3 regions of the Citrobacter sp. C1 genome follow, and region 3 is predicted to be linked to each of the others. Evidence: predicted binding sites of a transcription regulator. Region 3 holds the regulator's gene; each other region holds the start of a gene.
The links. The regulator PurR, encoded in region 3, represses purine synthesis genes. The targets are predictions, from matches to a motif close to CANGCAAACGTTTGCNTG.
Positions count from the first base shown of each region.

Region 1: glyA (serine hydroxymethyltransferase) is a predicted target of PurR. The motif match lies at 2,136-2,153, and genes of this name have one in related genera.
Region 2: carA (glutamine-hydrolyzing carbamoyl-phosphate synthase small subunit) is a predicted target of PurR. The motif match lies at 2,032-2,049, and genes of this name have one in related genera.

Region 1 covers NZ_CP115035.1:1,331,099-1,334,380, reverse strand. Annotated here, with positions in the region: gene hcaD (phenylpropionate dioxygenase ferredoxin reductase subunit) at 1-673, shown strand, start outside; gene glyA (serine hydroxymethyltransferase) at 766-2,019, opposite strand; gene hmpA (NO-inducible flavohemoprotein) at 2,346-3,282, shown strand, end outside.
Region 2 covers NZ_CP115035.1:4,280,494-4,283,775, forward strand. Annotated here, with positions in the region: gene carB (carbamoyl-phosphate synthase large subunit) at 1-645, opposite strand, end outside; gene carA (glutamine-hydrolyzing carbamoyl-phosphate synthase small subunit) at 664-1,812, opposite strand; gene dapB (4-hydroxy-tetrahydrodipicolinate reductase) at 2,269-3,090, opposite strand.
Region 3 covers NZ_CP115035.1:2,618,537-2,621,818, forward strand. Annotated here, with positions in the region: gene IB214_RS12625 (MFS transporter) at 1-195, opposite strand, end outside; gene cydH (cytochrome bd-I accessory subunit CydH) at 374-463, opposite strand; gene purR (HTH-type transcriptional repressor PurR) at 761-1,786, shown strand; gene punR (DNA-binding transcriptional activator PunR) at 1,804-2,715, opposite strand; gene punC (purine nucleoside transporter PunC) at 2,828-3,282, shown strand, end outside.

The DNA of each region.
Region 1 (3,282 bases), 1.3 Mb from region 3:
CACGGTGATGGGTCGCAACGCTCCGCCGCCGATACAACGTTATCTGGCCGCCCGCCACCAGCAGGCTGGCGTACATTTGTTGCTGAATAATGCGATTGAACAGGTGGCTGGCGGGGAACGCATCGCCCTCACGCTGCAACGTGGCGAACAGCTTCAGGTTGATAGCGTGATCTACGGTATCGGGATTGTCGCCAACGACGGGCTTGCCCGTGATGCGGGTCTTGATGTGGCAAACGGCATTATCATTGATGCGTCGTGCAGAACCGTCGATCCGAACATTTTTGCCGCCGGAGATGTGGCAGTACAGCGTTCGCCAGACGGTACGCTGCAACGTTGCGAAAGCTGGGAAAACGCCAATAATCAGGCGCAAACTGCCGCGGCAGCCATGCTGGGGCTGACACTCCCGACGCTACCTCCGCCCTGGTTCTGGACCGATCAGTTCAGCGACAACCTGCAGTTTATTGGCGATATGCGTAGTGATGGCTGGGTCGTGCGCGGCAGTCCAGATGACGGCAAGGCTATCTGGTTTAACCTGCAAAACGAGGTGATAGTCGGCGCGGTAACGCTCAACCAGGGACGAGAAATGCGGCAGCTGCGCAAGTGGATTCAGGCAAAGAAAAAGCCGCTGTTAGCGGCTTTACTTGATGAGACGGTGACGCTTAAGTCGATATAACTGCCGGATGGCACTGCGTTTATCCGGCCTACAAGTAACTCATATGTAGGCCGGATAAGGTGTTTACACCGCCATCCGGCAATCCGTATGACTTATGCGTAAACCGGGAAGCGAGCGCAGATATCCAGCACTTTGGCTTTAATGCGTTCGATAGTGGCTTCATCATTGATGTTGTCCAGAATGTCACACATCCAGCCAGCCAGTTCTTTCACTTCCGCTTCTTTAAAGCCGCGACGGGTCACTGCCGGAGAACCAATACGGACACCGGAGGTCACGAACGGGCTCTTCGGATCGTTCGGTACGCTGTTTTTGTTAACCGTGATGTTCGCACGGCCCAGCGCCGCATCGGCTTCTTTACCGGTCAAGTTTTTGTCGACCAGATCCAGCAGGAACAGGTGGTTTTCAGTGCCGCCAGAAACCACTTTGTAGCCGCGGTTCAGGAACACTTCAACCATCGCTTTGGCGTTTTTCGCAACCTGCTGCTGGTAAACTTTGAACTCTGGCTCCATCGCTTCTTTCAGCGCCACAGCTTTTGCCGCGATCACGTGCATCAGCGGGCCGCCCTGTGCGCTTGGGAACACAGCGGAGTTCAGTTTTTTGTACAGCTCTTCGCTGCCGTCTTTTGCCAGGATCAGGCCGCCGCGCGGACCCGCCAGGGTTTTGTGGGTCGTGGTGGTAACAACGTGTGCATGCGGAACCGGGTTCGGGTATACGCCTGCAGCAATCAGACCGGCAACGTGTGCCATGTCGACGAACAGGTATGCACCGATGCTGTCAGCGATTTCACGCATTTTTGCCCAGTCAACCACACCGGAGTACGCAGAGAAGCCACCGATAATCATCTTCGGTTTGTGGGCCTGAGCCTGCTTAGCCATGTCTTCGTAGTCAATCTTGCCGGATTCATCGATGCCGTAAGGGACGATGTTGTACAGTTTGCCGGAGAAGTTGACCGGGGAACCGTGAGTCAGGTGACCGCCTTGCGCCAGGTTCATACCCAGAACGGTATCGCCCGGCTGCAGCAGCGCAGTGTAGACCGCGAAGTTAGCCTGAGAACCCGAGTGCGGTTGGACGTTAGCGTAGTCGGCACCAAACAGCTCTTTCGCGCGGTCAATCGCCAGTTGTTCAACGATATCCACATACTCGCAACCGCCGTAGTAGCGCTTGCCCGGATAACCTTCAGCGTATTTGTTGGTCAGCTGAGAACCCTGCGCCTGCATGACACGCGGGCTGGTGTAGTTTTCGGAGGCGATCAGTTCGATGTGCTCTTCCTGACGTACTTTTTCCTGCTCCATAGCCTGCCACAGTTCGGCATCATAATCGGCAATGTTCATTTCACGCTTTAACATCCGCATCTCCTGACTCAGCTAACAATAGAATTTCGGCCTAAAAAGGCAGTCCTGTTGGACGACGGCCAACAGTATAACCGAATCAATCTTCGATAACAGGTCTTGACAAAGGATTTTACGCAAACGATTACCTTCACAGCACACAAGGCTTTGGAGAATAATAACATGGCAAATTTCAACGGATTTCTTTTCAGGTTTGTGATGCAGATTTTTCAAGTTGTAACCTTTACAACGCAAAGTTACAAAGAACCATTTACAATGCAGGGGTATTTTTTATAAGATGTATTTGATATACATCATTAAAGCCTCAGATAAAGGAAGACCGTATGCTTGACGCACAAACCATCGCTACAGTGAAAGCCACTATTCCCCTGCTGGTCGAAACCGGCCCGAAACTGACCGCCCATTTCTACGATCGCATGTTTACGCATAACCCGGAACTCAAAGAAATCTTCAACATGAGTAACCAGCGTAATGGCGATCAGCGTGAAGCGTTGTTTAACGCTATCGCCGCTTACGCCAGCAATATCGACAACCTGGCGGCGCTGTTGCCTGCGGTCGAAAAAATTGCCCAGAAGCATACCAGCTTCCAGATTCAGCCTGAGCAGTACAACATCGTGGGCGGTCACCTGCTGGCAACGCTGGACGAGATGTTCAGCCCAGGGCAAGAAGTGCTGGACGCGTGGGGTAAAGCGTATGGCGTGCTGGCTAACGTCTTCATCAACCGCGAAGCTCAGATTTACAGTGAGAACGCCAACAAAAATGGCGGCTGGGAAGGTACTCGTCCCTTCCGCATTGTGGCAAAAACACCGCGTAGCGCATTAATTACCAGCTTTGAGTTTGAGCCCGTCGACGGCGGTGCGGTGGCTGAATACCATCCGGGGCAGTATCTGGGCGTCTGGCTTAAGCCGGAAGGTTTCCCGCATCAGGAAATTCGTCAGTACTCTCTGACCCGCAAACCGAATGGCAAGGGTTACCGCATTGCAGTTAAGCGTGAAGACGGCGGTCAGGTTTCAAGCTGGCTGCATAACCATGCGAAAGTCGGTGACATCGTTCATTTAGCCGCACCGGCAGGCGATTTCTTTATGGATGTCGCCACCGATACTCCGGTGTCGCTGATTTCCGCAGGCGTTGGTCAGACCCCGATGCTGGCAATGCTGGATACACTGGCGAAAGCTGGACACACGGCGCAGGTAAACTGGTTCCACGCGGCAGAAAACGGCGATGTGCATGCCTTTGCTGATGAAGTGAATGAGCTGGGCA
Region 2 (3,282 bases), 1.7 Mb from region 3:
CTCTTTCCAGCCAATCAGCGATTCATCAATCAGCAGCTCTTTCGTTGGGGAAAGATCCAGACCGCGTTCGCAAATCTCTTCAAACTCTTCGCGGTTATAGGCAATACCGCCGCCGGTACCGCCCATGGTGAAGGACGGGCGGATGATGCACGGGAAGCCGACGTCAGCGGCAACCGCCAGCGCTTCTTCCATGGTGTGCGCGATACCAGAACGCGCGGTGTCGAGACCGATTTTCTTCATTGCGATGTCGAAGCGACGGCGATCTTCTGCTTTATCAATCGCATCGGCGGTGGCACCAATCATGGTCACACCGAACTCTTCAAGTACGCCCTGACGCTCAAGCTCCAGCGCGCAGTTCAGCGCCGTCTGGCCGCCCATGGTCGGCAGTACCGCATCCGGGCGCTCTTTTTCGATAATTTTGCGTACCACTTCCCAGTGAATTGGCTCGATGTAGGTGGCATCGGCCATTTCCGGGTCGGTCATGATGGTCGCCGGGTTGGAGTTGACCAGAATAACGCGGTAACCCTCTTCACGCAGGGCTTTACACGCCTGCGCGCCGGAATAGTCAAACTCACACGCCTGGCCGATAACAATCGGACCCGCGCCCAGAATCAGGATACTTTTTATGTCTGTACGTTTTGGCATGGCTCTTTTAACTCCTGATTATTTCGCGGACTGACGGTATTGCTCAATTAACTCGATAAAGTGGTCGAACAGCGGCGCAGCATCGTGCGGCCCCGGGCTCGCTTCAGGGTGGCCCTGGAAGCTAAACGCCGGTTTGTCGGTGCGATGGATACCCTGCAGGGTGCCATCGAACAGTGATTTGTGTGTGACGCGCAAGGTAGCAGGCATCGAGGCTTCATCCACCGCAAAACCGTGGTTCTGCGCGGTAATCATCACGGTGTTGTTATCGATATCTTTCACCGGATGGTTGCCGCCGTGGTGGCCAAACTTCATCTTGATGGTCTTCGCACCGCTCGCCAGCGCCAGCAGCTGATGGCCGAGACAGATGCCAAACACCGGAATATCGGTTTCGAGGAATTTCTGAATCGCGGCAATCGCGTAGTCACACGGTGCCGGGTCGCCAGGACCGTTGGACAGGAAGATACCGTCCGGACTCATCTTTAATACGTCTTCTGCGGAGGTCTGCGCAGGCACAACCGTCAGGCGGCAGCCGCGATCCACCAGCATACGCAGAATGTTGCGTTTCGCGCCGAAATCGTAGGCAACCACGTGGAACGGGAGTTCTTCAGCGGATTTTGCTTCCGGCAGGTCGCCTTCCAGCGTCCAGCTTCCCTGGGTCCAGCCATACGGTTCTGCCGTAGTGACTTCTTTCGCCAGATCCATGCCGTTCAGGCCCGGGAAGGCTTTCGCTTTTTCCAGCGCCAGCTGTGCATCCAGGTTATCCCCTGCGATGATGCAGCCGTTCTGAGCGCCTTTCTCGCGCAGCAGACGGGTCAGCTTACGGGTATCAATATCGGCAATCGCCACGATGTTATGGCGCTTCAGGTAAGAAGAGAGGTCTTCGGTATTGCGGTAATTGCTGGCAATCAGCGGCAGGTCGCGGATGACCAGACCTTGCGCATGTACCTGAGAAGATTCTGCATCGGCTTCATTGGTGCCGACATTGCCGATATGAGGATAAGTAAGGGTGACGATTTGGCGGGAATAGGAAGGATCAGTGAGGATTTCTTGATAACCGGTCATTGAAGTATTGAAAACGACTTCCCCAACCGCCGAACCTGTTGCCCCTATGGCCCGACCGTGAAACTGGGTTCCGTCTTCCAGAACCAATAGCGCTGACTTAATCAAAACACCCTCCAGAGAATATTCACTCACTTTATTTGCATATTAATTCATTAACACAGTATGAATCAATGCAAATTTGCTTACCTATGGATTTCTGGCAAACGGCGGCATTCTAGAGACAGCCCGGGGAAAAGTCTACCCAAAAGGGGATTTTTTATTATTATTTTACGCCACTGGGACAAATCATGTGATTTAACAGGCAAAAAGATCAGCTAAGTAACGGTAGAAAACGCTTGCGGGAGGTCAAGAATGTAAAAATGAATCATGACAGACAAAAAAGTGGACCATTTGGTCAAAATTTACATTGAGGCAACAAAAACACATTACAAAACATCTTAAAATAAGTATTTTAATTGAAAATTATAAAAACAATGGAAAAATAAAAGGGCAATAAAATATTGCCCTATGTAATCAATAAATTATGATTACCATAACCACATCACGAAGGGTAATAAAACCTTATAAACTGCCTAAATCAAGCACATCTTTCATATCAAAAAGACCGTTTGATTTACCTTTCAACCACATCGCCGATCTTACCGCACCGTTGGCAAACGTCATACGGCTGGACGCTTTGTGCGTAATCTCGATACGTTCGCCAATATCGGCGAACATCGCCGTATGTTCCCCGACGATGTCACCAGCACGCACCGTGGCAAAACCGATAGTGCCAGGCACACGTTCACCGGTGTAACCTTCACGCGAGTAGACAGCACAGTCCTTTAAATCTTTGTCCAGCGCCCCGGCAATCGCCTCCCCCATCGCCAGCGCCGTCCCTGACGGTGCGTCGACTTTATGACGGTGGTGCGCTTCAATAATTTCGATGTCGGTGTAGTCGCCCATCACCTTCGCCGCTTTCTCCAGCAGTTTAAGCATCACGTTCACGCCGACGCTAAAGTTGGCGGCAAACACAATGGCAATATCCTGCGAGGCATCGCGAATGGTCTGCTTACCGGCATCATCAAACCCGGTCGTGCCAATCACCATGCCTTTTGCATGCTGCCGACAAAATGCCAGATGCGTCAGCGTGCCTTCCGGGCGGGTAAAATCGATAAAGACATCGAAATCGTCTTTTACCGCTTCGAGGCTGCTCTGAACGGTTACGCCAGATTTTCCAACGCCCGCCAGCTCACCAGCATCGCTGCCCAGTAAAGAGGAGCCGTCACGCTCGAGTGCCGCCCCCAGTTGTACTCCTTCCATCGCCATCGTGGCCTGAATTAACTGCCGTCCCATGCGGCCACCGGCGCCTGCAATGGCGACGCGGATTTGTGCATCATGCATAGCTATTCTCTTTTGTTAAAATTGCGTAAATCGTTTTCAGAGTAACCAGCCCGCGACAGGGTCGCCAGCCGAAAACGTCCATAATTAGAAATTAATGATAAACAGAGAGGAATATCAGTAAAAGACATGATTCACCCCGCAGGATGAATCATTGCCGCAGTCGGGGAAAGAAGTCAAACTCGCTCAGAATGG
Region 3 (3,282 bases):
AGAAAGCAATAAGGTCATTAACGGTGCACCGACCATCACCCCTACCGCATAGGCGCTAATTAGCATCCCTGCCGCCGGAATCGAGACATCGACGCCTTTAGCGATGACGGGTAATAACCCCATCGGAGAAAACTCCGTCGTGCCGATACCAAACGCCCCTATCGCCAGCGCCAGTAGTGGATAATTTATTTTCATACAGCGACTCCGTAACGTCGAGCCGTAGCACGACACAGAATAAGAGTCAAAAGCATGACATTGATCGCAAAAATAATAAAGTTAACAAAAATGCAAAAGACTTTTGCTTATTTGCAAACAATAGCAGTGGGAGGACGGGTTGGCGGGATGAGGGAGATAGCTCTCCCTCGGCGATACATCAATGCAGCGCGGCGGTTAAACCACTGGCAACAATCAAACCCAGAACAATAATGGTGGTGACTAACGAAAATTTCAGATCGGTGCTCATCAAGTTTTCTCCTTTTTATTCCCACACAAAAAGTGATATTGCGCATTTTTGCACACTTGAAGGTAAAAATCTCTCACGATTTATATTGATAAATGCTTTTAACTCTTCCCCTTTTCGTAAAGATCAGACAAAATTCCACGCTTACTTGATTAGCGTACCGGCCATTGACCCCTTCCTGACGTTCCGTGTCGTTTTCCTGGCGTACCGCAACCCTGATGTTGCGCGAAGGGTGTGTGAAGGCAAACGTTTACCTGGAGTATTCTCAGGAACTTAGGATATGGTCTGGAGTGAGATGTAATGGCAACAATTAAAGATGTAGCGAAGCGAGCAAACGTTTCCACTACAACCGTATCACACGTAATTAACAAAACACGCTTTGTCGCGGAAGAAACGCGCAATGCCGTCTGGGCAGCAATTAAAGAACTACATTATTCCCCAAGCGCGGTGGCACGCAGTCTGAAGGTGAATCACACTAAATCGATTGGCTTGTTGGCGACCAGCAGCGAAGCCGCCTACTTTGCGGAAATCATCGAAGCCGTTGAGAAGAACTGCTTCCAGAAAGGCTATACGCTGATTCTGGGCAACGCGTGGAACAGCCTCGAGAAGCAGCAGGCCTACCTCTCCATGATGGCGCAGAAGCGCGTAGATGGTCTGCTGGTGATGTGTTCTGAATACCCGGAACCTCTGCTTTCCATACTCGAAGAATATCGCCATATTCCGATGGTGGTGATGGATTGGGGCGAAGCCAAAGCCGATTTTACCGATACGGTCATCGATAACGCCTTTGAAGGCGGTTATATGGCAGGCCGTTATCTGGTTGAACGCGGTCATCGCGAGATTGGTGTGATCCCAGGGTCTATGGAGCGTAACACCGGCGCCGGACGCCTGGCGGGCTTTATGAAGGCGATGGAAGAAGCGCTGATTAAAGTGCCTGACAACTGGATTGTCCAGGGCGATTTTGAGCCTGAATCCGGGTATCGCGCCATGCAGCAGATCCTCTCCCAGTCGCACCGCCCGACCGCCGTCTTCTGCGGTGGTGATATCATGGCGATGGGCGCACTTTGCGCCGCTGATGAGATGGGCCTGCGCGTCCCGCAAGATGTGTCGCTGATTGGTTACGACAACGTGCGTAACGCCCGCTTCTTCACCCCGGCATTAACCACCATTCATCAGCCAAAAGATTCGCTCGGTGAAACGGCCTTTAACATGCTGTTAGACCGTATCGTGAATAAACGCGAAGAGTCACAGTCTATTGAGGTGCACCCGCGCCTGGTAGAACGTCGCTCCGTGGCCGATGGTCCGTTCCGCGATTATCGTCGATAATCTGTTGTGCGGGAGCCTTACTCTGGCTCCCGCAGCCACTCTTTATTCAACGTTTCACTGTCCCCTAAATAGTCCAGCAGCCATCTCAGTGCGGGTGACGTATCGTTTTGCTGCCAGGTCAGGCAACACGCGGCATCAGGAAAGGGATTTTCAAGCTGTAGTGCAACCCATTTTCCGCTGTCGATCCACGGTTTGGAAAAATGCGTCGGCACCATCCCAACACAGAGCCCAGCCGATAAGCAGGTGGCAGATGACTCCCAGTCAGGCACTACCACCCGTTTTTGGTTATCCAGTAGCCAGGTAATACGTTTTGGCAACGTACGGGAGGTATCTTCTCGTACCAGCGACGGCCAGTTGCGCAACGTATCGTCACTGAGCGGTCCCGGCATCGACGCCAGCGGATGATGACTTGCCACCACGCAGTTCCAGCTCAACATTCCCATATCGCGAAACGTATAGCGCCCCCCTACCGGAATAGCCTGCGTCGCGCCAATCGCCAGCTCCACGCGCCCGTCCGATAACGCATCCCAGACGCCGTTAAACACCTCCTGAAAAACGATTAACTCCACATCATCAAAATGACGGTAGAAATCCACAATCATCTGCCGGGTCCGCTCCGGCCTGACAATATTATCGACGGCAATCGCCAGTTGCCCACGCCAGCCGTTGGCAATTTGCTGACATTGTTGGCGAGTGATCTGCATTTTTTTGATAACAGAACGCCCTTCTTTTAAAAACCACGCCCCGGCGGGGGTTAATTCCACATCCCGATGGCGACGTTCGAAAAGAGGCACAGCCAACCACTCCTCCAGTTGACGCACGGTATAGCTCACCGCCGAAGGCACGCGGTGCAACTCCTGGGCGGCAGAACTAAAGCTGCCGTTGCGTGCGACTGCATCCACCACTTCAAGGGAATATTCTGACCACATACTCTGCCTGCAAAAAATTTGAAATCAATAAGCAAATATTAGCGTTTCACAGCAAGAATTTCACTCACTACACTCAGCGGCACTGTTCTATTGCTTATAAAGAGAAATAATGATGCAACCTGGAAAAGGGTTTTTAGTCTGGCTGGCAGGTCTTAGCGTGCTCGGTTTTCTGGCAACGGATATGTATTTGCCAGCATTTGCGGCTATTCAGTCCGATTTGCAAACCCCAGCATCAGCCGTCAGCGCCAGCCTTAGCCTGTTCTTAGCGGGTTTTGCCATCGCGCAACTTCTGTGGGGGCCACTCTCCGACCATTATGGCCGCAAGCCTATTTTGCTACTGGGCCTCTCCATCTTCGCGCTGAGCAGTCTTGGCATGCTTTGGGTCGAAAACGCCACCGGCTTGCTGGTGCTGCGCTTTATCCAGGCTGTGGGTGTCTGTGCGGCGTCGGTTATCTGGCAGGCGTTGGTTGCTGATTATTATCCCTCGCAAAAAGTGAACCGTATCTTTGCCACCATTATGCCGCTGGTCGGGTTATCTCCCGCGCTCGCGCCATTATTAGGCAGTTG